DNA from 4 places in the Ensifer sp. ZNC0028 genome. Region 4 is predicted to be linked to each of the others. Evidence: predicted binding sites of a transcription regulator. Region 4 holds the regulator's gene; each other region holds the start of a gene.
The links. The regulator PhoB, encoded in region 4, activates phosphate uptake and scavenging genes when phosphate is short. The targets are predictions, from matches to a motif close to TGTCATNNANCTGTCAT.
Positions count from the first base shown of each region.

Region 1 (7,530 bases), on a different contig from region 4:
ATTACGCGGCCCTGGCAGTCCGTCGTTTCGAGGCTGCGTGCGAGTTCGGCGGGCAGCCCGCTCTCCGGCCCGGCATAGGCGATCCGCCCATCGACGACCGCCACGGCCGCATTCTCGACGAGGCCAAGACCGTCAACGGATTCGCCAAGCGTCACGAGACGCACATTGCGCCAAATGCCGGATGCTGGCTTGCGGGTCGAGAATTCGTTCATCAGGTCGCCTCCATTGGATATAATGTATATACATATTAGTTTGCTCCACAAGGGGAAATTTATGGAGCCTGCGGAAAAGGAAAGGGCGATCGGCCGAGTGAAGCGGAGCGCGAGCTTTGAGAAAATGGCCGTAGAACTCTGACTTCGCTCGAATTTCTTCTCGCGGGTTCGTCATCACGGCAGGTAAAAAGAAAAGGCCCCGAACCCTGAGGTTCGGAGCCTTCGCCTGTCCTTGGAATGGAGATCGCGATGCATGCCCGCGACTCACAAGCCTGCCGGGCCGCGAACGTGGGTCACGCTAAACCGCGTGATCCGCCTTTGCGCGCAGCCGTTCGACCACCTCGACGAAGCGGTTTCCGGCAATGTCGAGGCGCCCGCTGTTGTCGATCACGCTGACATCGGGGCCCGAGGTCACGTCAGGCGCCTGGCGGCTGAGACGTCGCAAAACTTCCTCTTCACTCTCGCGACCGCGCTCGGCAAGTCGTTTTGCAAGCACCGGCGTCTCGGCTGTAACAACGACGACGGCGATCTCGCCGAAGGCTTCGCGGAACGCCGGCAGGGCACCGCGGCTGCCATTGACGATCGCCGTCATGCCGTCCCTGACATTCCTGAGCACGACGGCGGGGATGCCGTATTTCAGCCCATGCGCATCCCAGAAGACGGCGAAGGCGCCATCCTTCTGCATCTCGACGAACTCGTCTTCCGACACGCTTTCATGCACTTCACTACCGGCATCCGACGGACGGGTGATGACCCGGCGGACGAAATGCACGTCGTGACAATCGGCAAAGTGCCGGGCGGCAAAGCCCATGACGCTGTCCTTGCCGGCGCCGCTCGGCCCGACGACGACGACGAGCGCGCCGCCCTTTTCGGTCGCGCTCATGCGACACGCCGTCCTTCGCGCCAGACGGAGCGCACGACCGGGATGCCTTCCTTGCGGTGCACGCGGGCGATATCGGCGCGAAGGCCAACGGCGATGCGGCCGCGGTCATCGAGACCCACGGTGCGCGCCGGCGTCGACGTCACCATGGCGATTGCCTTTGGCAGGTCGACGGCGTCGAGTTCGTCGGAGAGCACGAAGGGGGCGTGGATCAGGCTGAAGGGCACATAGTCCGACGACAGCACGTCGAGCACGCCGCGCTCGGCGAGATCGCGGGCGGCGATGTTGCCGGAGTGCGACTTGCCGCGCACGATGTTCGGCGCGCCCATCAACACGCTGAGGCCCGCGCGGTGCGACGCCTCGGCGGCCTCGAAGCTCGTCGGGAACTCCGCAAGCTTGATACCGAAGCCGATCGATTCTTCGACGTGGTCGACGGTCGCGTCGTCATGGCTGGCAATGGTGATGCCGCGGGCCGCACAGGCCTCGGCGAGCGCGGTGCGGTGCGGACCGGCATACTTTGCCGACAATGCCTGCTGCCGCTCGACGAAGCGCGCGAATTCCTCGTCCGAGAAGCCGCGCTTGGCTTTGTAATAGAGCGTGTACTGGTCCATCGTCTGGAACTGCCGCTGACCCGGGGCATGATCCATCAGCGAGACGAGCTTGACCTGCGGGTCGTTCTGGAAGTCCTCGTAGTGATCGAGCACGTCGGAGGTCGACACCTCGCAGCGCAGGTGGATCAGGTGATCGGCGCGAAGGCGACCCTCTTCCTTGGCCTGGGCCAAGGCGTCGGCCATGCTGCGCATTTCGCCCTTCTGGAAGCCGCCGTCCTCGTCGGAGCCGAGACGCAGGCAGTCGAAGACCGTGGTGATGCCGGAGGTGACGACCTGTGCGTCATGGGCCTGGATTGCCGCGATCTTCAGCCAGCGCACGCCCGGGCGCGGCGAGTAGTGGGCTTCGAGGTGGTCGGTGTGCAGCTCGATGAGGCCGGGGATCAGATAGTCGCCTTCAAAGTCCTCGCCGCTGGCAACCGTGCCCTCGGAAATGTCGGCAATCTTGCCGTCGCGGATCAGCACCGAACCGTCGAGGATGCTATCCTCGAGGACGATGCGGGCGTTGGTCAAAACCTGTTCTTTGCTCATCTCATGCGATCTTTCGTTGGGTGTCGCTGCCGAGCGGCAGCAGGGAGCGGACAGTAAAGGGTGCGCCGCGCTCCGGTTCGACGAAGAGCGCGACTGACGTAACGTGAAGTGGTTTGCCGATATGCTCGGCAAAGGTGGTTTCGAGCGCGGTACGCATCACGCCGCTGGTTTCCGTGGGTACCGGGCCGGTCAAGGTCAGGTGGAACTGGAACTCTTCGAAAACATAGGGATAGCCCCATTCTCTGAGGTAGCGCCTCTGGCGCTCAGGCAGGCTGTTTGGCTTGCGGCGGGCAAAGTCGGCGTCCGACAGCGGCGCGCGGAACGGGTCGAAGCGGTGAACGGCGTCTTCGGCCAAATCCTGCAGGTCGAGGCAAGGCGCGGATGGCACGAGAGCGAAGAACGGGCCCAACTGGTGCAGCACGATCTCAGGGATTTCGAACGGGTCGAGGTCGGCGGCAAAGCACTCGAAAATACTGAGAAGCTCGTCTTCGTCCCGGCCTTCGGCAAGTTCGAAAGGCGCCTTCAGTGTGCCGTGAAAACCGTAGCGCCGCGGGTCGGCCGTCAGTGCGCGTTGCGTCTCTTCGTCAATCCCGGCGATCGTCGGAAGCGTGAGGTCTTCGCCGGTAAAGGCATCGCGCCCCAGCCAACGGGACGCGACCTGCGACAGCCGGCTGTCCGCCGGCGGCGCGAAATAGATGGCATAACGCACGGTTTTCACTTTCTTGTAGCGACCGGCCCGCCAGGGCGGCGGGTCGATTGTTTGCGGGATGCGATGCGCAGCTAGCCGATTTCCATGACAACATCATGATGGCGGACACGCAAATGCTTGGCTGTCGTCAATGTGCCTTGCTGCCCATCAGGCGCGAACGGCACGCGTTCGAGATGCTGTCGAAAATAAAGACAACCAGCAAGATCAGAAGCACCATATAGGCGACATTTTCCCAATCGGAATTGGTACGCATCGCTTCCCAGAGTTTCAGGCCGATGCCGCCGGCGCCGACGGCGCCGATGATCGTTGCCGAACGGGTGTTCGATTCCCAGAAATAGAGCGCCTGGCTGGCAAAGACCGGCAACACCTGCGGAAGCACGCCGAAGCGTTGCACCGCAAGCGGCGTCGCCCCGACCGATTTCACGCCCTCGCGCTGCTTGTCGTCAATGTTTTCCAACGCTTCGGAGTAGAGTTTGCCGAGTGTGCCGGTGTCGGTGAAAAAGATCGCCGAGATGCCGGCAAGCGGTCCGGGGCCGAAGGCGCGGGTGAAGAACAGTGCCCAGATGAACATGTCCACCGACCGCAGGAAGTCGAAGAAGCGCTTGACCACCTGGTTGGTCAGGAAGCTCGGGGTGATGTTGCGGGCGGCCAGGAAGCAGAGCGGGAAGGCGATCAGCGACGCAAAGAGCGTGCCGACGAAGGCCATGACGACGGTCTGTAGCAGCTTGGTCCAGACGTCGAGATGCTGCCACTCGGCATTATAGAGGATGTTGTTCCAGGCAAGCGACAGGTTGGAACGGGCCGGATCGATGCGCTCGCCGGAGGCGATGAGCGAGGCGACCTCGCCATAGCTTTTGCCGAAGAAGGGCGAGTTGGTGTCGAACAGGAAGTTCGCCCAGCCGAAGAAGCGGTTGCGGACGGAAACCTCGTCGCCTTCCACTTCCGCCCAGCCGGTGGCACCGAACGCAAGCACGATCTTTTCGCCGGGCCGCTTCTGTGTCGCCCAGGCGGGCAATACGCCCTGTGGCCGCACCGTGTCGGCGCCGTCGACGGCCATGACAAGCGTGTCGCCGCCATGGGTCGCTTTTACCAGGCCATCGGCGATCTCGATCCTGGTCGAGCGGTTGTAGGTGACGACGACGCGCGTCAGCACTTCTTCTGTCCGTGTTTCGACACGGTTCTGCGTTTCCGTGGCGGTGGTGCCGCCGAGCGCGGAACCGGGGGCCATGAAGCTGAAGGACGAGCTAGCCTTCGGCTTGACCGCCTGCGTGGTGGCGGCCGGTATTTCGACCTGGCGCGTTACCGTCTGCCTGTCGAGTTCCACCCAATCCGGATTGGGATTGGGCCCGAGCGGCGAGTTGCGCTGATAGTTGAGGCGCATCGTCCGGTCGGGGGCGACGTGGATTTCCGGGCGTACCTCATAGGAAACCCAGTCGGCGAGGTAGGTGCCGGCGATGCCCCAGTTGGCATTGCCGAGCACGTGGCCGATCGAGAAGAACCACCAGCTGAAGATGAGGTAGACGACGACGCCACCGGCGATGGCTGCGGTGCGCACGCGCCTGGAGGTCGAGGATTTCAGGAGTTCCGGATGGCGGCGCGCGATCGCGTCCATTTCCATCGGGTTCAATCGTGTGGTCGTGGTCATGGTGCGCACCTACTGGGCAAGCTGGAAGGCCTGCTCGCCAACAAGGCGGCGGCGAAGCCAGGCGGAGAACTGGTCGACGGCAAAAATGGTCGCAAACAGCAGGAGGACGATTGCAAGGGTCTTGGCCTGGTGTCCCTGGCCGATCGAAAGTCGGAGAAGCTCGCCAATGCCGCCGCCACCGACGGCGCCGATGATCGTCGAGGCGCGTACGTTGATCTCGAGGCGCAGCAGGAAGTAACTGGCGAAGTTGGGCAGAACCTGCGGCACCATGCCGAACCAGACGCGCTCGATCCAGTTGCCGCCGGCAGCCCGCAGGCCCTCGTCCGGCTTCATGTCGGCGTTTTCCACCACTTCATAGAAGAGCTTGCCGAGCGCGCCGATCGTGTGGATCGAGACGGCGGCAATCGCCGGAATGGGGCCGAGCGACAGGATGGCGAGGAAAAAGCCGGCGATCACGACCTCGGGAAAGGCGCGCAGGATTTCCATGATGCGGCGAACGATGCCGCGGATCCACGGATTGGGCATCAGGTTGCGCGCGGCAAGGAAGCAGAGCACGAAGCCGAAGGCCGTGCCGATCACCGTCGAGAAGATCGCGATGTTCACGGTCTCCAGCATCTTGTGCACGTATTCGGGGATGTAGAAGCTCTCGGTCAGGTACAGCCGGCCCTCGGGGTAGTTGTACTTGAAGCTGCCGTCGTCATAGGGCGAGGGCAGGTCGAACATGGCGCGGAAAATTTCCAGCCCGTCGCGCGGTGCGAGATCGCCGACGAAATCGAAGAAATGCGGCAAACGGTCGAAGAACTTGCCGGCATTGGAATCGTTGGCGAACCAGAGCGAACCCGACAGCGCCAGGAGGAGAACGCCGAAGCCGAGCCAGGAGTAGAGCCGGCGGCGGGAACTGAGTTCCTGCCAGTGACGCTCGATGACGGCGCCGTTGTCGCTCAGATGTCGCGGGAGCAGGGAAGTTGCCATGACCGTTCCGGCTTTCGCCGGCCTCTAGAGCATTTCCAGGAAATTTGCGAAGCGGCTTTCCGCCCCGGAAATGCGTGAAAACAATGCGACGGAGGATGCGAAAGCACCCCTTCAAACAGTGAAACGCTGGCCGTTTGGGCGGCCAGCGTTCCCGAGTGGTGCGGGTCTATCAGCCGCCGATCGTCGCCTTGCGGGCGTCGATGATCGGCTTGTAGAAGTCCGCGTTGACTTCGGTGAAGCCGGTGAAGTCGCCGCCCTGGATGGCCGAGAAGCAAGCGGCGTCGGTCTTCGGCAGGTCGAGCATGAACTGCTTGAACTTGGCCTTCATGTCGTCGTTCATGGTGGAGCGCACGACGATCGGGCCGTTCGGGATCAGCGGCGACTTCCAGAGCTCGACCAGGTCGTTCATGTCGAGGATGCCCTTGTCGACCATCTTCTTCAGGTTGCCCGAGGTGTAGCCGTCCTTGAATTCGCCGACGCCCGAACCGAAGGTCGTGCCGGCATCGAAGGTGCCCTTGACGACTTCGAGAACGAGGTTCTCGTGACCACCGCCGAAGCCGGTTTCACCGAAGAATTCCTTGACCGGCGCGCCGATCGATTCCGGCAGCGTGACGAGCGGGACGAGGTAGCCGGAAGTGGAGTCCGGGTCGGCGAAACCGAGCTTCTTGCCCTTCAGGTCTTCGAGCTTGGTGATGCCGGAATCCTTGCGGGCAACCATGATCGAGTGGTAGCCGGTCGAGCCGTCGGTCTGGACGGTCGTCAGGATCGGCTCGACGGCGTCGGCCTTGGCGAGATAGATCTTGGCAAAGCCGGAAGCGCCGAGTTCTGCGTAGTCGAGCGTGCCGCCAAGCAGGCCCTGGATGACGCCGTCATAGTCGGCGGCCGGGAACAGCGAAACCTTTTCGACGCCGATGGCAGCCGGCAGCTTGTCGACGATGCACTGGAAATTGCGCAGGCGGTCGGCTTCGTTTTCGCCGCCGATAATGCCGACGCGGAATTCCTTGAGGTCTTCAGCCTGGGCGTGGCCGACGAGGGCGAGGAGCGCGACGGCGCCCAGAAGAGCTTTCTTCAGCATAAGGTTCTCCCGTGTCCGGCTTGGCCGGATCCTATTGGGTTTCAAAGAGGTGCCCTTGACGCGGGCTTTCGATCGTGGCGGGCGTCAGATGCCGGCGAGTGCCAGCGGCTTGAGGCCGGCCGATGCCGTTTCTTCCTGCGGTACTGCCGCCGGAATGTTGATGCTGGTGGAGGTCATCGATTCCTCGATGCCCGTGTCGGCGCCGTAGATCTCGGCAACGGCTGCCGCCGTCAGATCCTTGGGCTGGCCGTCGAAGACCACGCGGCCGTGCGCCATGCCGATGATGCGTTCGCAATAGTTGCGGGCGGTGTCGAGCGTGTGCAGGTTGGTGATGACGGTGATGCCATCGCGCTCGTTGATGTCGCGCAGCGCATCCATGACGATTTTGGCGTTCAGCGGGTCGAGCGAGGCGATCGGCTCATCGGCAAGCAGAACCTTCGGCTGCTGCATCAGTGCGCGGGCGATCGCGACGCGCTGCTGCTGGCCGCCAGAGAGCGTGCCGGCCGGCTGCAGCGCGGTCTGCTCGATGCCGAGACGCTCGAGCGCGCCGATCGCCATGATCCGTTCTTCGCGGGTGAACATGTTGAGGATGCTGAGCACGGTCGAGCGGTGGTTGAGGCGGCCGAGCAGCACGTTGGTGAGCACGTCGAGGCGCGGCACCAGGTTGAACTGCTGGAAGATCATTGCGCAGTCGCGCTGCCAGGTGCGAAGGGCAGCACCGCGAAGCGACGAGACTTCCGTGCCGTCGAAGACGATCGCGCCGGAAGATAGGTCCACGAGGCGGTTGATCATGCGCAGGAGCGTTGACTTGCCGGCGCCGGAACGGCCGATAACGCCGACCATCTGGCCCTGCGGGATGTCGAAGGTAACCGAACTCACGGCTGTCTTCTCGCCGAAC
Region 1 covers NZ_JTLA01000030.1:76,274-83,803, reverse strand. The annotation lists gene hutI (imidazolonepropionase) at 1-212, opposite strand, end outside; gene phnN (phosphonate metabolism protein/1,5-bisphosphokinase (PRPP-forming) PhnN) at 511-1,095, opposite strand; gene L981_RS07380 (alpha-D-ribose 1-methylphosphonate 5-triphosphate diphosphatase) at 1,092-2,231, opposite strand; gene L981_RS07375 (DUF1045 domain-containing protein) at 2,233-2,940, opposite strand; gene phnE (phosphonate ABC transporter, permease protein PhnE) at 3,068-4,585, opposite strand; gene phnE (phosphonate ABC transporter, permease protein PhnE) at 4,595-5,557, opposite strand; gene phnD (phosphonate ABC transporter substrate-binding protein) at 5,727-6,632, opposite strand; gene phnC (phosphonate ABC transporter ATP-binding protein) at 6,717-7,530, opposite strand, start outside.
Region 1: a site for PhoB is predicted at 3,025-3,041, ahead of L981_RS07375 (DUF1045 domain-containing protein). Genes of this name have one in related genera too.

Region 2 (7,530 bases), on a different contig from region 4:
GGGCTGCGGACCACGACAGCCTTGCCGCCGCCTTCCGGCTGACGGCCTTCTTCCTTCACCGCCATGTCTATGAACCGCGCGGCCTCGATGTTTCTTCCGCCCGTGACGGCTTCGTCCATGCGGCGCTGAAGGCGCTGAAAGCGCAATCCTCGGCCGCCTGACCCCAGGAGTTATCGATGCACCAGGAACTTTACCCCGGCATGGCCGTGTCCGGCATCGGCGTGTTGTCGCTTGACCGTGTCGCCCGCGACGGCGGCCTGAAGGCGATGCAGGACCTTTTGAGCGGCGACCTGCCGGCCCCGCCGATGTCGAAGACGCTGAAGTTCGGACTAAGCGAAGTGGAAGAGGGGCGGGTGGTCTTCAGGGGACTGCCGACCGAAGAACACCTCAATCCGCTCGGCACGGTTCATGGCGGATGGACGGCAACGATCATGGATTCGGCCCTCGGCTGCGCGGTCTTCACCACGGTCAAACCGGGGGAGGCCTATACGACGGTCGAGTTCAAGGTGAACCTCGTGCGCCCGCTGCTGCCCGATATGGGCGAGGTTTTCTGCGAGGGAAGCATCGTGCATCGCGGCCGCACCATCGCGACCTCCGAAGCCTGGCTGCGCGACCGCAACGGCAAGCTGCTCGCCCACGGCACCGAAACCTGCGCCATCTTCCCGATCGACAATCTCAGGCGTTAAGCAATTCCAGGAAAAGTGCGCAGCGGTTTTCCGTCCGGAATTGCGAACTGGGAAAGCCAATTCCAGGAAAAGTGCGCAGCGGTTTTCCGTCTGGGATTGCGAACCGGGAAGGCCAATTCCAGGAAGTGCGCGGCGCTCTTCCGTCCGGGATAGCGTCGCTGTAACCACCTCTGAAACAAGAAACGCCGCGCTGAGTTGCGCGGCGTTCTTGCTTGTAATCGCAGTCCCGGTTAGCCGATGCGGCCGCCGCCCTGCTTGGTCACCGCAACGACGGCCGGGCGTACCGGCATGTCGTCCTTGAAGTCCGGCCAGCGAGTGGCTGGGGTCTCGTAGGTGGCAAGGCCGGCGTCGCCCGGATGCTGGATGGCCAGGAAGAAGGTGTCCGATGTCGGGTTGAAGCAGGGGCCGCACATTTCGGCGCCGACCGGCACGCGGAAGAAGAGCTTCGACGTGCCGCGGGCGGCACCGTCCGTGTCGATCGCCCAGATACCGTCGGTACGGCCGGTGTCCTTCTCGTTGTTGCCGTCGGTCGAAACCCAGAGGCGGCCATCGGTGTCGATGGCGCAATTGTCGGGCATGCCGAACCAGCCGTTCTTGGTGGTCGCGGTCGAGAACGAAGCGCCGACATCGGCCACGCTTGGGTCGCCACACTTCAAAAGAACATCCCAGCGGCTCTTGAGCGAGGCGAAGTCGCCATCGGTCTCGGTGATCTCGACGATGTGACCGAAGGCGTTCTTGGCGCGCGGGTTGGCGGCGTCGACTTCGTCGGCCTTGCGCTTGGTGTTGTTGGTCAGCATGACGTAGACCTTGCCCGTCTTCGGGTTCGGCTGAACGTCTTCCGGACGGTCCATCTTGGTGGCGCCGAGCGCGTCCGAGGCAAGACGGGTGTTGATCAGCACGTCAGCCTGCGAGGCAAACCCGTTGGCTTCCGTCAGCGGGCCTTCGCCGTGAACAAGCGGCATCCAGGTGACAGTGCCGTCTTCGTCGAACTTGGCGACGTAGAGCGTGCCCTCGTCGAAGAGGTCCATGTTGGCGGCGCGGTCGTCAGGGTTGAAGACGCCCTTAGTCACGAACTTGTAGACATAGTCGTAGCGCTCGTCGTCGCCGGAATAGAGCACGACGCGACCGTCCTTGTTGACGATCGATTCGCAGCCTTCATGCTTGAAGCGGCCGAGAGCCGTGCGCTTCTTCGGCACCGAGGTCGGGTCCAGCGCATCGACCTCGACGATCCAGCCGAAGCGATTGGCTTCGTTCGGCTCCTTGGAGATGTCGAAACGGTCGTAGAAGGACGCCCATTCATACTGGCCGCCCGGTGCGCCGAGCCGCTTCAGCTGCTTGTATTCCGGATGGTCCTCGGCGATCTCGCCGCCGAAGTAGCCGTTGAAGTTTTCCTCGGCCATCATGTAGGTGCCCCAGGCGGTGACGCCGCCGGCGCAGTTGTTGAGCGTGCCGAACACCTTTTTGCCGGTCGGGTCGGAGGGCGTCTTCAGGCGGTCGTGGCCGGCGGCAGGGCCGGTGATCTGCATCTCGGTGTTGACGGTGATGCGACGGTTGTTCTTGCCGTCGAGAACCGGCTGCCACTTGCCGTCGACCTTGCGGATCTCGATGATCGTGCCGCCATGGGCCGCCATCTCGATGTCGACCAGCTCCTTGCTGTATTCGCCGAGAACGACCTTCTCTTCCTCGACTTCCTTGCCGTCCTTCGTCACCTTTTCCTTCACGACGCTGGCGAAGGCGGGGAACATCAGTTCGGCATTGGTGTATTCGTGGTTGACGACGAGCAGGCCGTGGTCGGCGCTGCCGTCGAGCGGGATGAAGCCAACATAGTCGTTGTTGTAGCCGAACAGCTTTTCCTGGGCGGCCGCCGTCTGGTTCTTCGGGTCGAACTCCGGGCTGTCGGCGAAGATCTTGTCGCCCCAGCGAAGCAGGATATCGGCATCGTAGCCTTCGGCGACATGGTGCTTCTCGTCGACGCCGGCTTCGATCTCGGTGAAGTCGAACAGCGAACCGTCCTCGGCGCGTGCCTCTTCGGCGGTCAGGAGAGCGAGCGGGCTGACGGTGGTCGAGATCGCGGCAACCGCCAGCGAGCCGCCGATGAACGACCGGCGCGAGAAGCGGCGATGGATGATGTCGCCCATCGTCGGGTTGGCGGAACAGTTGTGGCCGACATCTTCCAGCTCTTCCCTGCGTTCCGTCAGCGTCTTGAATTCGGTCTCTTCCGTCTGGGCGAGATGCTTGTCCATGATCGGGTCTCCTGGTTGAACGATGGAAACCACTGCGCGAGGCAGCGGTGTTCATCCGCCTGTACCAGCTGCCCAATGACAGTTCTGCGACATTTCCGTGAAGAGATTACAGCGCTCGGCCGTCTATAGATTTGGCGCTTGCACAAAAGTCTGTATGGTTGCGCGCGCCGGCGATTGCGACTGCCAGGGGAAAGTATGTTCGAACTTATTGCTTTAGCTGCCTTTATTCTGGCCCTGTCCGCCTATCTCGGCAACCGCAGGACGACCGAGCGCCTTGGTGCCGAACTGGCCGCCCTCAAGGCGGAGGTCGTGGCGCTGAAGGCCGCGCCGGGCGATCGCGCTCCGGCCGAAGGAGCGACCGAGGCGCTTACGGCTGCGGACGAGTTGCCGGCTGTGCCGGAGACGCTGGGGCCGGAGACGTTGGACGATGCTACTGCCGCCATGTCGGCCAGCGCGCGCGAAGGCGCTCGGATTTTCGGCGATGCAGAGGGAACCGCGGCCGAAATCGAGGGCGAGGAGACGATCGCTGCCAGCACGGAAGCACCGCAGCCGGTCGCAACGGCACCCCGTCAGACCGAGAGCCTGGAAAGCCGTCTCGGCGCCCGGTGGGCCGTCTGGGTTGGCGGCATCGCATTGGCGCTCGGCGGCGTCTTCATGGTCAAGTACTCGATCGACGCCGGCCTGCTGAGCCCGGCGGTTCGCCTGACGCTTGCCGCTTTGTTCGGCCTCCTGCTGATGGCCGCTGGCGAGGTCATCCGTCGGCGCGCCGTGCCCGTGATCGCCAACGAATTCCAGAATGCCATGATCCCCGGCATCCTGACGGCCGCCGGTGCCGTCACACTCTTCGGGGTCGCCTATGCCGCCTATGGCATCTACGACTATATCGGCACGGGCACGGCCTTCGTTCTCTTGGCGGCGATTTCGCTTGCGACCGTCGGCCTGTCGCTGCTGCATGGGCAGGCGCTCGCTGGCCTCGGCCTGCTTGCCTCGCTCGCAACGCCGCTGCTCGTCTCGAGCAATGAACCGCGCCCCTGGGTGCTCTTCGGCTTCCTCTCGATCGTGTGGCTCGCGACCTTGCTTGCGTCGCGCCTGCGCAGCTGGACCGTCGTTCCGACCTTGGCCAATGCGGGCGTCGGGCTTTGGGGCCTGGCCTACATCACCGCTGTCGCGCCATTCGAACCGCGGCCGGTCGCCTTTGCGCTGCTGGTGATGATCGTTGGCATCGGCCTCATCTGGCCGGGCGCCACGGAAGCGGCGCCTGCGCCCGAAGCGCCAGAAGGGGCGGAGCGACGCGGCGCCGTTGCCGGTCCCTGGGAGCGGCTGTTCATCCCGCCGCATGCGGCCATCTCCATTTCGGCTGCCGTCGCCGCCACCGTGCTTGCGCTCCTTCTCATCAGCCCGGCGGTGGCCGCGGTCAAATATCCGGTGACGGAGTTTGCCGTCGTCATTGCGGCGCTGGCAGCCCTGGGGGCCTGGCGGCCGACGGCCGTGTACCCCGCCGCGCTTTCGGCGGTCGGCGCTGTCGCTGGCGTCTGGAGCCTGACGGCGCTGAGCGGCGTGCTCGCCTATCTCGATCCTTCGCTAGCCGATGCCCTTCCGGCTGTCGTCCTGCCCGGGCGCACCGCCATGTTCACCGCTATGCTGCTTGCTGCGCTGTTTATCGGCCTCGGTGGTTTCGTGTTGTCGCGCCGGCTCGTCGCCCATCCGCAATATTCGACGCTCTGGGCGGGCATTGCCGCGGTCGTTCCGATCGCGCTTGTCGCCATGTCGTTCCTGATGACCGGCAACTATTCCTTCGACCTGCCGCACGGCCTGTTCTCGCTCATCGCTGGGGCAGCGCTGCTGGCGCTTGCGGACTGGCTCTACCGCCGCGACGGCGCGGCGGAGGCGCGCGACACGGCGGCCGGCTTGCTGGTGGCCGGCTCGTTCGCCCTCTTCGTGCTTGCCCTCCATGCCTGGACGGACGGGCTGGTCACGACGCTTGCGATCGCCGTGCTCGGCACCGCCTACACACTTGCGACCCGCGTTCGCACCTGGCCGATCCTGCCGTGGATGACCGGCGCGGCGGCCATCGTCGTTCTGGGGCGCATCGCCTGGGAACCGACGATCGTCGGTGCCGGCGATCTTGGCACGACGCCTGTCTTCAATGCTCTGCTGCCGGGTTACGGCGTTCCCGCCGTGTTGCTTGCAGGCTCCGCCTATTTCCTGAGATCCTGGCCCGGCATCCGCGTGCGCAACCTTTTACAGGCGCTCGCCAGCCTCTTCGTGTTGCTGACGCTCGCGATCCTGGTGCGCCACGCGATGAACGGCGGCGTGCTCGACAGCGCTGTGCCGACGCTCGGCGAGCAGTCGATCTACACGCTGCTGGCAATCGGCGCCTCGGCGATCTTCATGAGCCTCGACATGAAGTCGCCGAGCCCGGTCTTCCGCTATGGCGGCATGGGCCTCGGCGTGCTTTCGATGCTGTCGGTGCTTTCGGCACATCTCCTCGGCCTCAACCCCTATTTCAGCGGCGAACTGCTGGGACGTATTCCGTTCTTCGATCTGCTGTTGATCGGCTACCTGCTGCCGGGGCTCGGCTATTCCGGCCTTGCCTGGTATGCGCGCGACAAGCGGCCCTTGCCCTATGTCATGGCGCTTGCCGTCAGCGGCGCGGTGCTTGCCTTCGCCTGGGCGAGCCTCACGGTCCGCCGTGTCTGGCAGGGGGAAAACATCGCGGAATGGAAGGGCTTCCTGCAGGGCGAGACCTACACCTACTCGGTCGTCTGGCTGCTGCTCGGCGTGTTGCTGCTGGTGTTGGGCTCGCGCTTCCACGCCAAGAGCATCCGCATCGCTTCGGCCGTTCTCGTCTTCGTCGCCGTGCTGAAGGTGTTTCTGATCGACATGTCCAACCTCGAAGGTTTCCTCAGGGCTCTGTCCTTCATCGGGCTTGGCGGGGTATTGATCGGAATAGGGCTCTTCTACCAGAAGATCCTGTCCGGCGTCGTCGCTGCACCGACGGCGCCGGCAAAGCCTGCCGAACAGCAATAGGAAAGCATGACAGAGATTTCGAAACTCGCGGCAGCCTTCGCGCCGCATGAGGAGCTTGCTGCAGCGCTGCTGCCGAATGCCTTTGCCGCCGATGACGGCTCGCACGATGCAGCGCATCTGATCCGGGTCTGGAAGAATGCCGCCCGCATCCAGGCGGAAGAGGGCGGCAACGCGCGTTTGCTCGCCGCCGCGGTGCTGCTGCATGACTGCGTCTCGGTCGAGAAGAATTCGCCCTTGCGCACCCAGGCGTCGCGACTGGCGGCTGAGAAGGCAACGGGCATTCTGAAAGATCTCGGTTGGGGCGCGGATGAGATTGCCGCGGTGGCGCACGCCATCCTGACGCACAGCTTCTCGGCCAACATCCCGCCGGAAACGCTGGAGGCGAAGATCCTTCAGGATGCCGATCGGCTGGATGCGATCGGCATGGTCGGCGCTGCCCGCTGTTTCTATATCGCCGGACGTATGGGCAGCGGCCTCTACGACCCGCTCGATCCATTGGCCGAGGCGCGGGCGCTCGATGACAAGGCCTTCGCCATCGATCATTTCGAAACCAAACTTTTCCGGCTGGCCGACGGCTTCAAGACCAAGGCCGGGCGCCGGCTCGCCACGGAACGCGAGCAGCGGCTGCGCGATGTGCTTGCCATGATGCTCGATGAAATCTAGTTGCCGGGAAGGGCGTGTCGCGCTTCTTTGTGCGGGTGTGTAGATTGCACCGGAACATTTCTCCGTTTCCATCAATCCGAGAAATGATCTAGGCCTTTCAACACATTGTGCCGCGCTGATGAATCGGATCGTCAGGCACGTGAATCAGTTTCTGAAGACGAGGGAAGTGCCCATGAAGGTGACCGGTCTCAACATTCATCCGCTGAAGAGCGGTCGCGCGATTGTCCGCGAAACGGTCTCGATCAATCTCGACGGCGTCGAGGGCGATCGGCGCTTCATGTTGGTGGAGCCGGAGGGGCGCTTCATCACCCAGCGCGAATTGCAGCTGCTGGCGCAGGTCGAGGCCAGCCACATCGATGGCGGCGTGCACCTGAAGATGGGTGACCGAGAGATCTCGGTTCGCTTCGATCCCGACCGCAGGCTGAACGTCGTCGTCTGGGGCAGCGAAGTCGATGCAGCCGTGTCGGACGAAACGACGGACGCGGTCCTCTCCTCATGGTTTGGCCGCCCGGTCAGGCTCGCCCATATGGACGCCTCGGCCGAGCGCCATGTCGGCGCCGAATGGGCGGGTACCGCGGCGCCCGTCGGCTTTGCCGATGGCTTTCCGGTGTTGATTACGACGACGGGTTCGCTCGCCGACCTCAACCGGACGCTTGCCGAAAAGGGACAGGAGCCCGTCGGCATGGATCGTTTCCGCACCAATATCCTGGTTGATTGCGATGACGCCTGGGATGAAGACTTCTGGGAAAGCGTCGAGATCGGTGGCATCCGCTTCGATCTCGTCAAACCCTGCGCCCGTTGCATCATGACCACGCAGGACCAAGTAACCGGCGAGCGCATTGGCGGCAACCCGATCCAGGGACTCGCCGAAAAGCGCATGTCCTCTGACCGACGTGTGCCCGGCGTTC
Region 2 covers NZ_JTLA01000055.1:27,067-34,596, reverse strand. The annotation lists gene recO (DNA repair protein RecO) at 1-161, shown strand, start outside; gene L981_RS13465 (PaaI family thioesterase) at 177-686, shown strand; gene L981_RS13460 (PhoX family phosphatase) at 917-2,929, opposite strand; gene L981_RS13455 (DUF2339 domain-containing protein) at 3,125-5,959, shown strand; gene L981_RS13450 (HD domain-containing protein) at 5,966-6,622, shown strand; gene L981_RS13445 (MOSC domain-containing protein) at 6,795-7,530, shown strand, end outside.
Region 2: a site for PhoB is predicted at 3,005-3,021, ahead of L981_RS13460 (PhoX family phosphatase). Genes of this name have one in related genera too.

Region 3 (7,530 bases), on a different contig from region 4:
GACATGACAAACCGCTCGCTCGAAACGACGATGATCGGGCAGAAGGTGTCGATGCCGGTGGCGCTTGCCCCGACCGGCCTCACCGGCATGCAGCACGCCGACGGCGAGATGCTGGCCGCCCAGGCGGCGGAAGCCTTCGGCGTGCCCTTCACGCTCTCGACCATGAGCATCTGCTCGATCGAGGACGTCGCCTCGGTGACGACCAAACCCTTCTGGTTCCAGCTCTACGTCATGCGCGAACGCGAATTCGTGCTCAACCTCATCGACCGCGCCAAGGCCGCCAAGTGCTCGGCGCTGGTGCTGACGCTCGACCTGCAGATCCTCGGCCAGCGTCATAAGGACCTGAGGAACGGCCTTTCCGCGCCGCCGAAGATGACGCCGAAGCACCTCTGGCAGATGGCCACACGTCCCGGCTGGTGCATGAAGATGCTCGGCACCAAGCGCCGCACCTTCCGCAACATCGTCGGCCACGCCAAGAGCGTCACCGACCTTTCCTCGCTCGGCGCCTGGACGACGGAACAGTTCGACCCGCAGCTGTCGTGGAAGGATGTCGCCTGGATCAAGGAGCGTTGGGGCGGGCCGCTGATCCTCAAGGGCATCCTCGATCCGGAAGACGCGAAGATGGCAGCCGCCACCGGCGCTGACGCGATCATCGTCTCCAACCATGGCGGCCGGCAACTCGACGGCGCCCATTCTTCGATCAGCATGCTGCCACGCATCGTCGATGCCGTCGGCCACCAGATCGAGGTGCATGTCGACGGCGGCATCCGCTCTGGCCAGGACGTGCTGAAGGCCGTCGCCATGGGCGCCAAGGGCACCTATATCGGCCGCCCCTTCCTCTATGGCCTCGGCGCCATGGGCAAGGACGGTGTCACCAAGGCGCTGGAGATCATCCGCAAGGAGATGGACATCACCATGGCCCTCTGCGGCAAGCGCGACATCAACGACGTCGATCGTAGCATCCTGGCGGAGTGAGACGGCGCACCTCCCACGCTCTTGTCATGCTCGGGCTCGACCCGAGCATCCAAAGCCTCAAGTGACGTATGGATCCTCGGGTCAAGCCCGAGGATGACCCTTTGAGAGATCCGGCGCCTTAAGGCATGTGGCGTCTGGTGGACGCCTCAACTCCCCCGGTAGGTCGAGTACCCATAGGGCGAAAGCAGCAGCGGCACATGATAGTGGCTCGCCGGATCGGCGATGCCAAAGCGCAAGGGGATGCGATCAAGGAAGGCCGGCTCCGGCAGTGTCACGCCTGACCGGCGCAAATAGTCGCCGGCATGGAACACCAGCTCGTAATTGCCAGCCATGAAGCCGATGCCTTCGACCATCGGGCCGTCGACGCGGCCGTCGCTGTTGGTGTGGACGGTGCGGATCAGCTGCCGCTCCTCGCCTTCCAGCCAATAGAGATCGATGCGGAGACCCTCGGCCGGCTTGCCGAGTGCGGTGTCGAGAACATGGGTCGTCAGGCGGCCGGTGCTGCTCATCTCATACTCCTTCATAAACGGGTACGGGAGGCGGACGAAAGAACGTCCGCATTTTTCATCAGTCGCTAGATCGCACTCTCTATGACGAAGGGTACCTCATAGAAGAACTCCTCGAGATTGTTGCCCGGCCCTTCGCGGTCGACGATGAGGAAATCGCTGACGGCGCCGATGGACATCAGCGGGTGATGCCAGACATTACGGCCGTAGTTGACGCCTTGCCGGCCATTGGCCTGAAACACCCGCGGTGCACCCGGACGACCGCCTTCGTCTTCAGCGACGATGACCAGCCAGGGACGGTCGTCGAGCGGCGAAAAGCTCTGGCTGCCAAGCGGGTGCCGCTCCATCATCGTCACCGAATAGGGGAAAGCCCGCGGTTGGCCGCGAAAAATGTTGATGATGACGTTGGCGCCCTCGCCGACGACATCGGCGCGCGCCAACCCGTGGAAGCGTTCGGTATTGCCGCCGTTGATGTAGCGCATCGTTGCCGGATCGGCTTCGATGACGGTTCCGAACGGGGCGAAGGCGTCGCGTGTCAGCGGTTCGATCGTAAGCAGGCGCGACATTATGCGGAGACCTCGCAAGAAGACTTGGCGCTTGCGGATGTCCGATCCAGTTCGAGCGCCCTCCTCATGAGCGGGGACAGGCATCGAACGGTTTTGTCAGGCATTTTCGTCTCCAGGAAGCATCGACTGCAGGCGCAGGCGGGCGATTTTCTCGACCTGTGCGCAAGCGGTTTCAAATTCCTCTTCGGGCGAATTGTCAATGCGGCTTTCGAAGGAGGCAAGAATTTGCGCCTTGGTCAGCCCCTTCACCGCGATGATGAAGGGGAAGCCGAATTTCTTCGTGTAGACATCGTTGAGCCCGGTGAAGCGCTGATGCTCCTCTGGCGTCAACCGGTCGAGGCCAGCGGATGCCTGTTCCGCCGTCGAATCCGCCGTCAGCTTGCCGGCGATCGCCAGCTTGCCGGCAAGATCGGGGTGCGCGCGCAGCACCTGCATCTTCTCGCGCGGCAGCGCCGTGCGAAAGGCCTGGCAAAGCGCTGAGTGCACCGTGCCCGCCGTCAGCCCCGTCGCCGCGGCTCGGTCGTAGGCGCGTTCGGCAACCCAGGGCGAGTGCTCGAACACGCCACCGAAACGGGCAACGAAGGCATCACGGTCGGTCATCAGAGCGCCCCTTCCGGCTTGTGGTACTGGTACCAGTGGTTGGCGATGTCGATGCGACGCGGTACCCAGACCTTGTCGTGCGACATCACGTAGTCGATGAAGCGGGCAAGAGCGGCGGCGCGGCCCGGGCGGCCGACGAGCCGGCAGTGAAGCCCGATGTTCATCATCTTGGCGTCGCCCTGGCGGCCTTCCTCGTAGAGCACGTCGAAGGTGTCCTTGAGATAGCTGAAGAACTGGTCGCCGCTGTTGAAGCCCTGCGGCGTCGCAAAGCGCATGTCGTTGGCGTCGAGCGTATAGGGGATGATCAGGTGCGGCTTGTCGGGCGAAAGACCCGGCACCCAGTAGGGCAGCTCGTCGGCATAGCTGTCGCAGGAGTAGAGGAAGCCGCCCTCCTCCAGCACCAGCTTCAGCGTATTGGCCGAAGGCTTGCCCTGGTAGATGCCGAGCGGGCGCTCGCCGGTGAGTTCGGTGTGCAGGCGGACGACCTCGCGGATATGCTCGCGCTCGACGTCTTCCGGCACGTCCTTGTATTCCAGCCAGCGCAGACCGTGGCTGGCGATTTCCCAGCCGGCTTCCTTCATGGCCTCAACCGCTTCCGGATTGCGCGCCATGGCCTGCGTCACGCCATAGACGGTCAGCGGCACGTTGCGGCTGGTGAACATGCGCCACAGCCGCCAGAAGCCGGAACGGGCGCCATACTCGTAGATCGATTCCATGTTGAGGTTGCGCTGGCCAGCCCAGGGCTGTGCGCCGACGATCTCCGACAGCAGGCATTCGGACGCCGGGTCGCCATCGAGAATGCAGCTTTCGCCGCCCTCTTCGTAGTTCAGCACGAACTGCACGGCGATGCGCGCATCGCCCGGCCAGTTTGCCTTCGGCGGATTGCGGCCGTAGCCAACGAGGTCGCGCGGATACTTAGTCTCAGACATCAAATCACCCTTCGAATTTTTAGGAACGGTATCACCGCCGACCGGATTGTCGATACCGAAATGACGGGAAGCGGGGCAGCGGCAGCACCATGGCCCTGACGGAAATCACCAGAAAAATTCCGTTCAGGCCGAGGTTGAGCGATTTTCCGAAACCGCGTTGAATGGATTGGCAAGGACAACGGCCCGCATCGAGATGAAATCCTACATTCAAGCGCTTCGCGAAAAAGTCGGTTCCGGCCTGCTTCTCTGCCCGTCGGTGGCGGCCGTCATTCTCGATCCCGATGGCAGGATCCTGTTGCAGGAGAAAGCAAGCGGCGAAGGCTGGAGCCTGCCGGCCGGCGCCATCGAGCCGGGCGAAACGCCTGTCGATGCGATCCTTCGCGAGGTCATGGAGGAAACCGGCTATCCGGTCTCGGTCGAGCGGATACTGGGCGTCTTCGGCGGAGAAGCGTTTCGCTACACCTACCCGAACGCCGACCGCGTCGAATATGTGGTTACGCTCTATCGATGCCGGATCGTCGGTTCCCAGCAGCCGATCAGCGACGGCGAAACGAAGTCGCTGCGCTACTTCGCGCTCTCGGACATGCCGCCCCTCGGTCTGCCCTATCCGAAAGCGCTGCTGTTTGCAGATCCGCCCGTGTGCGTTTCCGGTTAGCGCTGCGCCATCAGCGCAGCGACGATCAGCGGCAGCGGCCGAACCGCGCCTTGCGGCGCCAGCGACGGATCGGCGGCGCGCTTTGCCCGCTCGGCGCGCGTGTTCGTCGAGATCTTGCCGAGCGGGTGCTGCGAATGCACCCGCATGGGTGCCCCCGTCTCCTGTTCGACAAACAGCGCAAGGCTGCCGATCGAAAGCGGTTTTGATAGGCAGGGCTCGAAGAGGTCGCGCAGTGGTGCCTCGACCCGCCGCATCGCGTCTGGTGCAAGCGGGCCGGTCAGCATCATGTGGAAGCGGTACTCGTCCATCACATGCGGATCGCCCCAACGGTACAGGTTGGAAAACTGCGGCGCGGTCAGTCGGTCCGGATCGGAACGCTCGATCTCGTCTTCGCTGAGCGGCGCGCGGAAGGCGTCGAACTCCTGGACGACGTTGGCCGCAAGCAGATGCATGGCCGTACTCGGCACCTGCGGCATCAGCCCGAAGCATCGACCGATACGAGCAACCTCCAGGCGATCGATTTCGAACGGGGTCTGGGCGCCGGCAAAATGCATCAGCGCCTTCAGAAGCTTCGATTCCGTCATATCGGGATGCAGGCGGAACGGCGACATCATCACCGCGTGAAAGCCGAAGCGGCGGGGTACCGCCGTGTGATAGGCGACATCTGCGGCGCTCAAGCCCGCGACCGACGGCAATTCCGTGGGGTCGCCGGAATAGACGTTGCGCCCCAGCCAGCTTGCAGCGGTCGCGGAAAGCGGGTCGGCCATCGGCGGCGTAAAACAAATGGCATAGCGCATCGGCTGGCTCCGGGTATTCCTCAGCGCGGGATGAGCAAAAGCATGCGGTTTTCCGCCCTCACCCCGACTTGTCCAATGGCCGCGTCTTAGGTGATTTGCGTGACAGATTGACGAAGTCGGCCGGGGATGAGTGCAGCGCCGGCCCAAACGTCGCCGTTGGTTTTTCGGAACCATCCGGCCGATCGCCCGTTCCGCAATGGTAGGAAAACAAGGATGGAGAAGAAGCGTGACCTATCACAATGCGAACCTTCAGGACGCCCGGATCAAGGAGACCCACGACCTGATCGCGAGCGACAAGGTTGAAGGCACGAGGGTCTACGGCCCCGACGACAAACACATCGGCTCGATCGAGCGCGTGATCATCGAGAAGTGCAGCGGGCGCGTCGCCTATGCGGTGCTCGGATTCGGCGGCTTTCTCGGCCTCGGCGAAGACCACTATCCGCTACCCTGGGCAAAGCTGACCTATGACGAGAAGCTCGGCGGCTATCGCACTGATGTGACTCGCGATCAGGTCGAAAACGCGCCGAAATATCACGGCACCGACGAGTACGACTGGAACGCGGAAAACGGCCGCCGTGTCTATGACTACTACGGCGTGCCGCCCTACTGGATGTAATGCCTGACTTTCGATCTCTCGGGTCCCGCCGCCGGCGGGGCCTTTCGCATGTCCGGGGCTAAAGGCTTTTGTCGCGAAGTGCGGCTATGTGATTCCGGCAGAAGAAGGAATCGGGAATATCGATCGTCGGAGAACCGGCGATCTCGTCCATGACGAAACGCGCCAGTCGATGCGCAATGCCGAAGCTCACCTTGAAGCCGCCGGTCAGGACCGAAACATTCGAATGGTCCGGATGCCGGCCGACCATCGGCTCGCGCCCCGTCGCCTTCGGACGCACCCCCGCCCATCGCTCCACCACCTCGGCCTCTGCCAGGCGCGGCGCAAGCGCCACGGCGCGCCGAAGCAGTTCATCGAGCTGTGCGTCCGTCGACAGGGGATCGGCAAAACTGTTTTCGCTGGTGCTGCCGACCGCCACATGGCCGTCGTCATGGGCGATGATGTAGACGCCGTCGGCGAAAATCACCGGAAGTGCCGGGTCAATCTCCGCCCGCAGCAGTGCCGCCTGGCCCTTGACCGCCGTGCCGCTCGTTTCCGCCAGCGGCGCTGACACGTCGTCGATCAATTGAAAACTGCCGACACCGGCGGCGATGATGCAATGCTCGAAACCGATCCGGGTGCCGTCGTCGAGTTCCGCCCAACCGTGTGCCGGCTCGATCCGGCGCACGCCCCGGCGTTCGTCTATATAGGCGTTCGGTGCCTGCAGGAGGGCCGTGCGGAGGGCCGCAAGCATGCGACGCGGCGAGACGCGCGCGGCGAGCGTATCGAAGACCATGCCGTGCGCTGCTGCCTCGGCGCCTGGCCAGCCCTCAGGCCCCTCGTCCTTCACGTGCCAGTGGAACTGCCTGTCGGCCGCCCGCCAGTGGCTCAGTGCATCCTGCTCGTGCCGAAGGGCGATGTCGCGCAGGTGAGGCTTGGCGAGCGGGATCAAGCGGCCCGTCCGCCGATAGCCGGTCGACCCCCCCGTCTCCGCCTCGATCGCCGCGATCTCTTCTTCGATCGCCACGAGTGCGTCGAACTGGAACTGCTTCTTGTCGTTCCAGCGATCGGGCATATGCGGCATGAGCGCGCCCAAAAGGCCACCGCTGGCGCCAGCGCCGATCGCCTGCTGCTCGACGAGCCGCACGGTCATGCCCCTGCGCGCGGCGCCAAGCGCGGCCCACAGCCCCATGATGCCGCCGCCGACGACCAAAAGCTCGCTCATCGATTGACCTTCTCCGGCCGGCGGATTATCGCCTTGGCCATGACAGGATCCGCAGACCCGATCGAGCCCCCGGCGCACCAGAACCTTGATTGGCACGAGGGCGATATGCCCTATTCCCGGGAGTTTGGCGATCACTTTTATTGCCGCACCGACGGGCGGCTGGAGTGCGGCCACGTCTTCCTGTCGGGCAACGGCCTGCCCGATCGCTGGGTCGGTGCAGGCACCTTCCGCATCGGCGAACTCGGCTTCGGCACCGGCCTCAATTTCTGCGAAACCTGGCGTCAGTGGAAGATGACCGCGACCGCCGGCGACCGGCTGCAGTTCGTGTCCTTCGAACGTTTCCCGATGGCGGCAGAAGAGATTTCGCGCGCGCTTGGCCATTGGCCGGAGATCGACACAGAGCGCCAGGCGCTGGCCTCGCGCTGGCCGGCCGAGCCCGATGGCGACGTCCGGATCGACTTCGGCGACGGCGTCAGCCTCACGGTCGTCTGCGGTCCGGCACTCGAGGGCGTCGCACGCGCGGAACAACCGTTCGACGCCTGGTATCTCGACGGCTTTGCGCCGTCGCGCAATCCCGACATGTGGTCAGAGGATCTGATGCGGCTGGTCTTCGAAACGACCACGCACGGCGGCAGTTTCGCCACCTATGCCGCTGCCGGTTTCGTCCGCCGCAATTTGCAGGCCG
Region 3 covers NZ_JTLA01000120.1:3,025-10,554, forward strand. The annotation lists gene L981_RS26900 (alpha-hydroxy acid oxidase) at 1-975, shown strand, start outside; gene uraH (hydroxyisourate hydrolase) at 1,122-1,484, opposite strand; gene L981_RS26910 (ureidoglycolate lyase) at 1,550-2,047, opposite strand; gene uraD (2-oxo-4-hydroxy-4-carboxy-5-ureidoimidazoline decarboxylase) at 2,144-2,647, opposite strand; gene puuE (allantoinase PuuE) at 2,647-3,576, opposite strand; gene L981_RS26925 (NUDIX domain-containing protein) at 3,743-4,231, shown strand; gene L981_RS26930 (DUF1045 domain-containing protein) at 4,228-5,028, opposite strand; gene L981_RS26935 (PRC-barrel domain-containing protein) at 5,255-5,644, shown strand; gene L981_RS26940 (FAD-binding oxidoreductase) at 5,703-6,845, opposite strand; gene mnmD (tRNA (5-methylaminomethyl-2-thiouridine)(34)-methyltransferase MnmD) at 6,885-7,530, shown strand, end outside.
Region 3: a site for PhoB is predicted at 5,128-5,144, ahead of L981_RS26930 (DUF1045 domain-containing protein). Genes of this name have one in related genera too.

Region 4 (7,530 bases):
CGGCATTCCGACCATCGTCTACGGTTTCTTTGCGCTGGTGACGGTTGGTCCGTTCCTGCGCGATATCTCGGCGCAGATGAACGGTCTCATGACCGGCAACTACCAGAACTTCATCCAGGCACAGAGCGTGCTGACGGCCGGCATCGTCATGGGCATCATGCTGATCCCGTTCGTGTCGTCGCTGTCGGACGACATCATCACCCAGGTGCCGCGGGCCCTGCGTGACGGCTCGCTCGGCCTTGGCGCCACCCGCTCGGAAACGGTCAAGAAGGTGATCCTTCCCGCCGCTCTTCCCGGCATCGTCGGCGCGCTGCTGCTGACCGCCTCGCGCGCCGTCGGCGAGACCATGATCGTGGTGCTGGCAGCCGGTGTCGCGGCCCGCATGCAGATCAATCCTTTCGAGCCGATGACGACGGTGACGGTGAAGATCGTCAACCAGCTGACCGGTGACCTTGAGTTCACCTCGCCGCAGACGCTGGTGGCCTTCGCGCTGGGCATCACGCTCTTCGTTATCACGCTCGGCCTCAACATTTACGCGCTCTACATCGTGCGCAAATACCGGGAACAGTACGAATGACCGACATCGCTTCCCCGACCGTCCGGATCTCCGCCCGTCCCGCATCCGCCAAGCGCGATATCGGCATCAAGCGTCGCTATGCTGCCGAACGCCGTTTCCGCTTCTACGGCATGGCCGCGATCAGCACCGGTCTCTTCTTCCTGGCTTTGCTGCTGTGGACCGTCTTTTCCAACGGCTACACCGCATTCCAGCAGACGACGATCACGCTGCCGATCGAGTTCACCGAAAAGGTCGTCGACCCCAAGGGCGAACGCGCGACCGACGGCAAGGTGCTGATGACCGCCAACTATCCGCTGCTGGTGCGCGATGCGCTCGTCAAGCAGCTCGGCATCGACGCCACCAAGCGGCCGCAGGTCAAGCAGGCGACCGACATGGTTTCCGCCAGCTCCCGCACGCTGCTGCGCGACATGGTCGTCGCCGACCCGTCGATCATCGGCAAGACGGTTCCCGTCACGCTGCTGGCCGAAGCCAACATCGACTCCGCCTTCAAGGGCCAGATCGATCTCTCGGTCGATGAGGGCAAGCGCAAGGTCAAGGACCAGCAGGTCACCTGGATGAACGAACTGGCAAGCGCCGGCATCCTGAAGAAGAGCTTCAACACCGGCATCTTCACCTTCGGTGCCTCCAGCCGCCCTGAAGCGGCAGGCGTCGGCGTCGCTGCCCTCGGCTCGCTCTACATGATGCTGATCGTGCTGGTGCTGTCGCTTCCGATCGGCGTCGCCGCCTCGATCTACCTTGAGGAGTTTGCGCCGAAGAACCGGCTGACCGACCTGATCGAGGTCAACATCAACAACCTGGCGGCCGTTCCGTCGATCGTCTACGGTCTCTTGGGCCTTGCCGTCTTCATCAACTTCGCCGGCATGCCGCGTTCGGCAGCCGTCGTCGGCGGCTTCGTGCTGACGCTGATGACGCTTCCGACGATCATCATCGCCACCCGTGCGGCATTGAAGGCCGTCCCGCCGTCGATCCGCTCGGCGGCCCTCGGGCTCGGCGCGTCGAAGATGCAGACCATCTTCCACCACGTGCTGCCGCTGGCGATGCCCGGCATCCTGACCGGCACCATCATCGGTCTTGCCCATGCGCTCGGCGAAACCGCGCCGCTGCTCCTGATCGGCATGGTTGCCTTCGTCGTCGATTTTCCCGGTTCGCCGATGGAACCGTCGACGGCGCTGCCGGTGCAGATCTACATGTGGGCCAACGAGGCGGAACGCGCCTTCGTCGAGCGCACCTCTGGCGCAATCATCATTCTTCTCATCTTCCTGGTCGTCATGAACCTTGGAGCCATTCTGTTGCGACGTCGCTTTGAGCGCCGCTGGTAGTGAGGTAATTACTATGAACATCATGTCAGAAGCAGCAGTCGAGAAGGCCCTGGATCAGAAAATGAACACCGTGCCCTACAAGATGATCGGCAAGGATGTGTCGGTCTATTACGGCGAGAAGCGCGCGCTTTTCGACGTCAACCTCAACATCCGCGAGAACACCGTCACGGCGCTGATCGGTCCTTCGGGTTGCGGCAAGTCGACCTTCCTGCGCACGCTGAACCGCATGAACGACACGATCGAGAACTGCCGCGTCACCGGCAAGATCACGCTCGACGAGGACGACATCTACGACCCGACGATCGACGTCGTCGAACTGCGCGCCCGCGTCGGCATGGTCTTCCAGAAGCCGAACCCGTTCCCGAAGTCGATCTACGACAACGTCGCCTACGGTCCGCGCATCCACGGACTTGCCCGCACCAAGGCCGACTTTGACGAGGTGGTCGAGACCAGCCTGCAGAAGGCCGGTCTGTGGAACGAGGTAAAGGATCGTCTGCAGGAGCCGGGCACTGGCCTTTCCGGTGGTCAGCAGCAGCGCCTCTGCATCGCCCGTGCCGTCGCCGTCAGCCCGGAAGTGATCCTGATGGACGAGCCCTGTTCGGCGCTCGACCCGATTGCGACCGCCAAGGTCGAGGAACTCATCCACGAACTGCGCACGAACTTCACGATTGTCATCGTGACCCATTCGATGCAGCAGGCCGCCCGCGTTTCGCAGCGCACCGCAATGTTCCACCTCGGCAATCTCGTCGAGGAGAACGACACCGACAAGATGTTCACCAATCCGGATGACCAGCGCACCCAGGATTACATCATGGGCCGCTTCGGCTGAGGCCGCATAAGGCTGCAACAGTAACTGCAAAGCGCCCGTAAGGATCGACGATCATGTCCATGCATATCATGTCCGCCTATGACGAAGAACTGAAGTACCTGACGCGCCGCATCTCGGAGATGGGCGGTCTCGCCGAGCAGATGGTCGCTGAATCCGTTCGCGCGCTGGTCAATTCCGACCTCGCTCTCGCGCAGAAGGTGATCTCGGACGACACCGTTCTCGACGACGCCGAGCGCCAGATCGGCGAGAAGGCGATCGTCACCATCGCCAAGCGCCAGCCGGTCGCCGCCGACCTGCGCGAGATCATGGGGTCGATCCGCATCGCCTCCGATCTGGAGCGCGTCGGCGATCTCGGCAAGAACACCGCCAAGCGCGTGATCGCGGTCGCCGGATCCGGCATTCCGCGCAAGCTCGCCCGCGGCCTGGAGCACCTGGCAGAGCTGGCTCTCGTCCAGCTCAAGGAAGTGCTCGACGTGTACGCCTCGCGCTCGCCGGAGAAGGCCAACAGCATCCGCGAGCGCGACGAGGAGATCGATGCGATCTACACCTCGCTGTTCCGCGAACTGCTGACCTACATGATGGAAGATCCGCGCAACATCACGCCCTGCACGCATCTTCTGTTCTGCGCCAAGAACATCGAGCGCATCGGCGACCACGCGACCAACATCGCCGAGACGATCTATTACATGGCGACGGGTGCCCAGCCGGAAGGCGAGCGCCCGAAGGATGACACCACGTCGACGCTGGGCTCGGTCAACGACTGAGCGCCGAGCGCGCCGTAAGCATGCATGCCCTTTGAAATCTGATCCGGTCGCGGCTTCGGTCGCGGCCCCGAATTCCTGTATCTGAAGCACGCGGTTTTCGCCCCGCCTTTGAAATTGGCGGACGTGCTCCAGATTTAGAGTGTCTGAGCGCCGGCCGGGCCGATGAGCCCAAGGGTCGCCCGCGGTAAGGAGACGTTACCTGATGTTGCCAAAAATCGCCGTAGTCGAAGACGAAGAGGCGCTGAGCGTTCTGCTGCGTTACAATCTGGAAGCCGAGGGCTTCGACGTCGACACGATCCTGAGGGGCGACGAGGCGGAGATCCGGCTTCAGGAGCGGCTGCCCGACCTGCTCATCCTCGACTGGATGCTGCCCGGTGTTTCCGGCATCGAGCTTTGCCGCCGGCTGCGCCAGCGCCCGGAGACGGAGCGCCTGCCGATCATCATGCTGACGGCGCGCGGCGAGGAAAGCGAGCGCGTCCGGGGGTTGGCGACCGGCGCCGACGACTATGTGGTCAAGCCATTCTCCACGCCGGAGCTGATGGCGCGCGTCAAGGCGATGCTGCGCCGGGCAAAGCCCGAGGTCCTGTCGACGCTGCTTCGCTGCGGCGACATCGAACTCGACCGCGAGACCCATCGCGTTCACCGCCGCAGCCGCGAAGTGCGCCTCGGCCCGACCGAGTTTCGTCTTCTGGAGTTCTTGATGTCCTCGCCGGGCCGCGTCTTCTCGCGCTCGCAGCTTCTGGATGGCGTCTGGGGCCATGACATCTATGTCGACGAACGCACCGTCGACGTGCATGTCGGTCGCCTGCGCAAGGCTCTGAATTTCTCGAACATGCCCGACGTCATCCGCACCGTTCGCGGCGCTGGCTATTCGCTCGAAAGCTGACAGATCCGGAAATCTCCAACAAAAAAGGGGCCGATCGGCCCCTTTTTTATTGATGCTGTCCGGCTTCTTAGCGGGCCCTGCGGCGCTCGCCCGACGGCTGGTAGGCCAGCCGCGCATGGAAGGTGCAGTAAGGCGACGATTCCGGGGAATCGTTGCCGCAGAAGTGAAACTCTTCCTTCAGCGGGTCGCCGATCGGCCACTTGCAGGTGCGCTCGGTGAGCTGGGTCAGCTCGAGGCGGCGCGACATCGGCACGACAACGTCGGTCCGGGTGCTGAAATCCTGCTCGGCAACGAGATCGACTTCGATTTCTTCCTTGAGAACGACAGCGCCGGCCGTGCGTGCAACCGGGCGGGCCGAAACGCGCGAAGCGTAGTTCGGCGCACGCGGTGCCGAGGTCGGGCGCTTCGGACGGGCCGCCGTCGTGGTGCTACCGCCGGCCTTGGCGCGACCTGGCAGGCTCAGGCGGTGAACCTTGCCGATGACAGCGTTACGGCTGACGCCGCCGAGCTGTGCCGCGATCTGGCTCGCGCTCAGGCCCTCGGACCAAAGCTTCTTCAGTTTCTCCACCCGCTCGTCAGTCCAGTTCATTTCTGCACTCTCCGTTCTCAGCGTTGGGGATGGCAGAATCCCTCACCGCACCCCGGCTGAACCCCGGGGTTGCAAACGCGATAACTCTTTTGGTGACTAGGTCCGCCGCATGCGTCTAGTAATTGAATGTTAACGTACTGACCGCTGGACTCTGTGGCAAGAGTCCCGGGAATCAGGCCGAATCGATTTCGTAGTTTTCCCCAACTTGCTCGGCCGGCGTTGCAATTTTGGCAAGCCCTCCCGGACGATTTTTCTGCTGCCAGGAATCGACCCTTCATGTTGCGCTGCAAGGCTTGGTTTTGTTGACATTGCAGCGCGAAATGGGAATAGTGCCTGCGCCGCCGAAAGGCGGCATTTTTGATTTTTATCGGCCCGCGTGAGGCGCGGGATCGATGTCGATCTGGAGTGAAGGAGAGCCTCGCATGACTGCAACAACGCCGCTTTACGATACCTACATGCGCGCGCCGTTGCGTTTCGAGCGAGGAGAGGGCGCCTGGCTGATCGCTGAAGACGGGACGCGTTATCTCGATTTCGGCGCCGGTGTTGCCGTGAATTCGCTTGGCCACGCGCATCCCCACCTCGTCGAAGCGCTGAAGGCGCAGGCCGACAAGGTTTGGCACCTGTCCAACCTCTATGAGATTGCGGGCCAGGAAAGCCTCGGTCGCCGGCTGACCGCAGTCACCTTTGCCGACAAGGTGTTCTTCACCAATTCCGGCGCAGAGGCGCTGGAATGCGCCATCAAGACGGCACGGCGTTACCACTTCTCCAAGGGTCACCCGGAGAAATTCCACGTCATCACCTTCGAGGGGGCTTTCCACGGCCGCACGATCGCGACGATCGCCGCCGGCGGTCAGCAGAAATACATCGAAGGTTTCGGTCCGAAAGCGCCGGGCTTCTACCAGGTCCCGTTCGGCGACATCGCTGCCGTCAAGAATGCGATCACCGAGGAAACCGCAGCGATCCTGATCGAGCCGATCCAGGGCGAGGGCGGTATCCGCCCGGCGACCAAGGAGTTCATGCAGGAACTGCGCGCGCTTTGCGACGAGTTCGGCCTGCTCCTGATCCTGGACGAGGTTCAGACCGGCGTCGGCCGTACCGGCAAGCTGTTTGCCTATGAATGGGCCGACATCCGCCCGGATATCATGGCGGTCGCCAAGGGCATCGGCGGGGGCTTCCCGTTCGGCGCGTGCCTGGCGACCGAGGAAGCCGCATCTGGCATGGTGGCGGGCACGCACGGCTCCACCTATGGCGGCAATCCGCTGGCCATGGCCGTCGGCAATGCCGTGCTCGACGTCGTTCTGGCCGACGGGTTCCTCACGCATGTGCGCGATGTCGCGCTGGTCTTCCGCCAGGGTCTTGCGTCGCTCAAGGACCGTTTCCCTGATGTCATCGAGGAGATCCGAGGCGACGGTCTGATGCTGGGCATCAAGGTGAAGGGCCCTTCGGCCGATCTGCTGAAGGAAATTCGCGCGGAGAAGCTTCTGGCTGTGCCGGCCGGCGAAAACGTACTGCGTTTGCTGCCGCCGCTGACGATCACGGCCGAGGAGGCCCGCGAGGGCCTGGCACGTATCGAACGCGCCGCCGAGGCGGTTCGCAAGGCAAGCGGCAACGCCGCGGCCTGAAGGTAGCGACCCAAGGCCGACTATGGCGCTAGAATGACCTTCGTGCGAGCACGTATATGGCGTGCCGCACCGGGGATCGATTTTTCAGACAGGAACCGAGTACGATGGCAGGCACCAGACATTTTCTCGATCTTTCGGCCATGACGGCCGCCGACCTCCGGACGATCATCGACGATGCGCGCGTCCGAAAGGCGGCGACCAAGGCCGGAACCGCCGAGAAGCCGCTCGCCGGCAAGATGCTGGCGATGATCTTCGAAAAGCCCTCCACCCGCACCCGCGTTTCCTTCGATGTCGGCATGCGCCAGCTCGGCGGCGAAACCCTGTTTCTGTCGGGCACCGAAATGCAGCTCGGCCGCGCCGAGACGATTGGCGACACGGCCAAGGTCCTGTCGCGTTACGTCGACGCCATCATGATCCGCACCACCGACCACCGCCGTCTTCTGGAGCTGGCCGAACATGCGACGGTCCCCGTCATCAACGGCCTGACCGACGATACCCACCCGTGCCAGATCATGGCCGATATTCTCACCTTCGAGGAGCATCGCGGCCCGGTGAAGGGCAAGACGATTGCCTGGACCGGCGACGGCAACAACGTTCTGCATTCGCTGATCGAAGGTTCCGCCCGTTTCGGCTATCGCATGAACATGGCCGTGCCGCTCGGCTCCGAGCCGCAGGACAAGTTCCTGAATTGGGCGCGCAACAATGGCGGCGAGGTCCTCTTGTGTCATGATGCCGAGCAGGCCGTCGCCGACGCCAATTGCGTCGTGACCGACACGTGGATTTCGATGAACCAGGAACATCGCGCCCGCGGCCACAACGTCTTCCAGCCCTACCAGGTCAACGAGGCGCTGATGAAGCGTGCGGCCTCCGATGCGCTGTTCATGCACTGCCTGCCGGCGCACCGCGGCGAAGAGGTGACCGACGATGTGATCGACGGCCCGCAG
Region 4 covers NZ_JTLA01000105.1:5,676-13,205, forward strand. The annotation lists gene pstC (phosphate ABC transporter permease subunit PstC) at 1-577, shown strand, start outside; gene pstA (phosphate ABC transporter permease PstA) at 574-1,896, shown strand; gene pstB (phosphate ABC transporter ATP-binding protein PstB) at 1,910-2,725, shown strand; gene phoU (phosphate signaling complex protein PhoU) at 2,776-3,489, shown strand; gene phoB (phosphate regulon transcriptional regulator PhoB) at 3,692-4,375, shown strand; gene L981_RS24360 (GcrA family cell cycle regulator) at 4,443-4,964, opposite strand; gene L981_RS24365 (aspartate aminotransferase family protein) at 5,387-6,586, shown strand; gene argF (ornithine carbamoyltransferase) at 6,691-7,530, shown strand, end outside.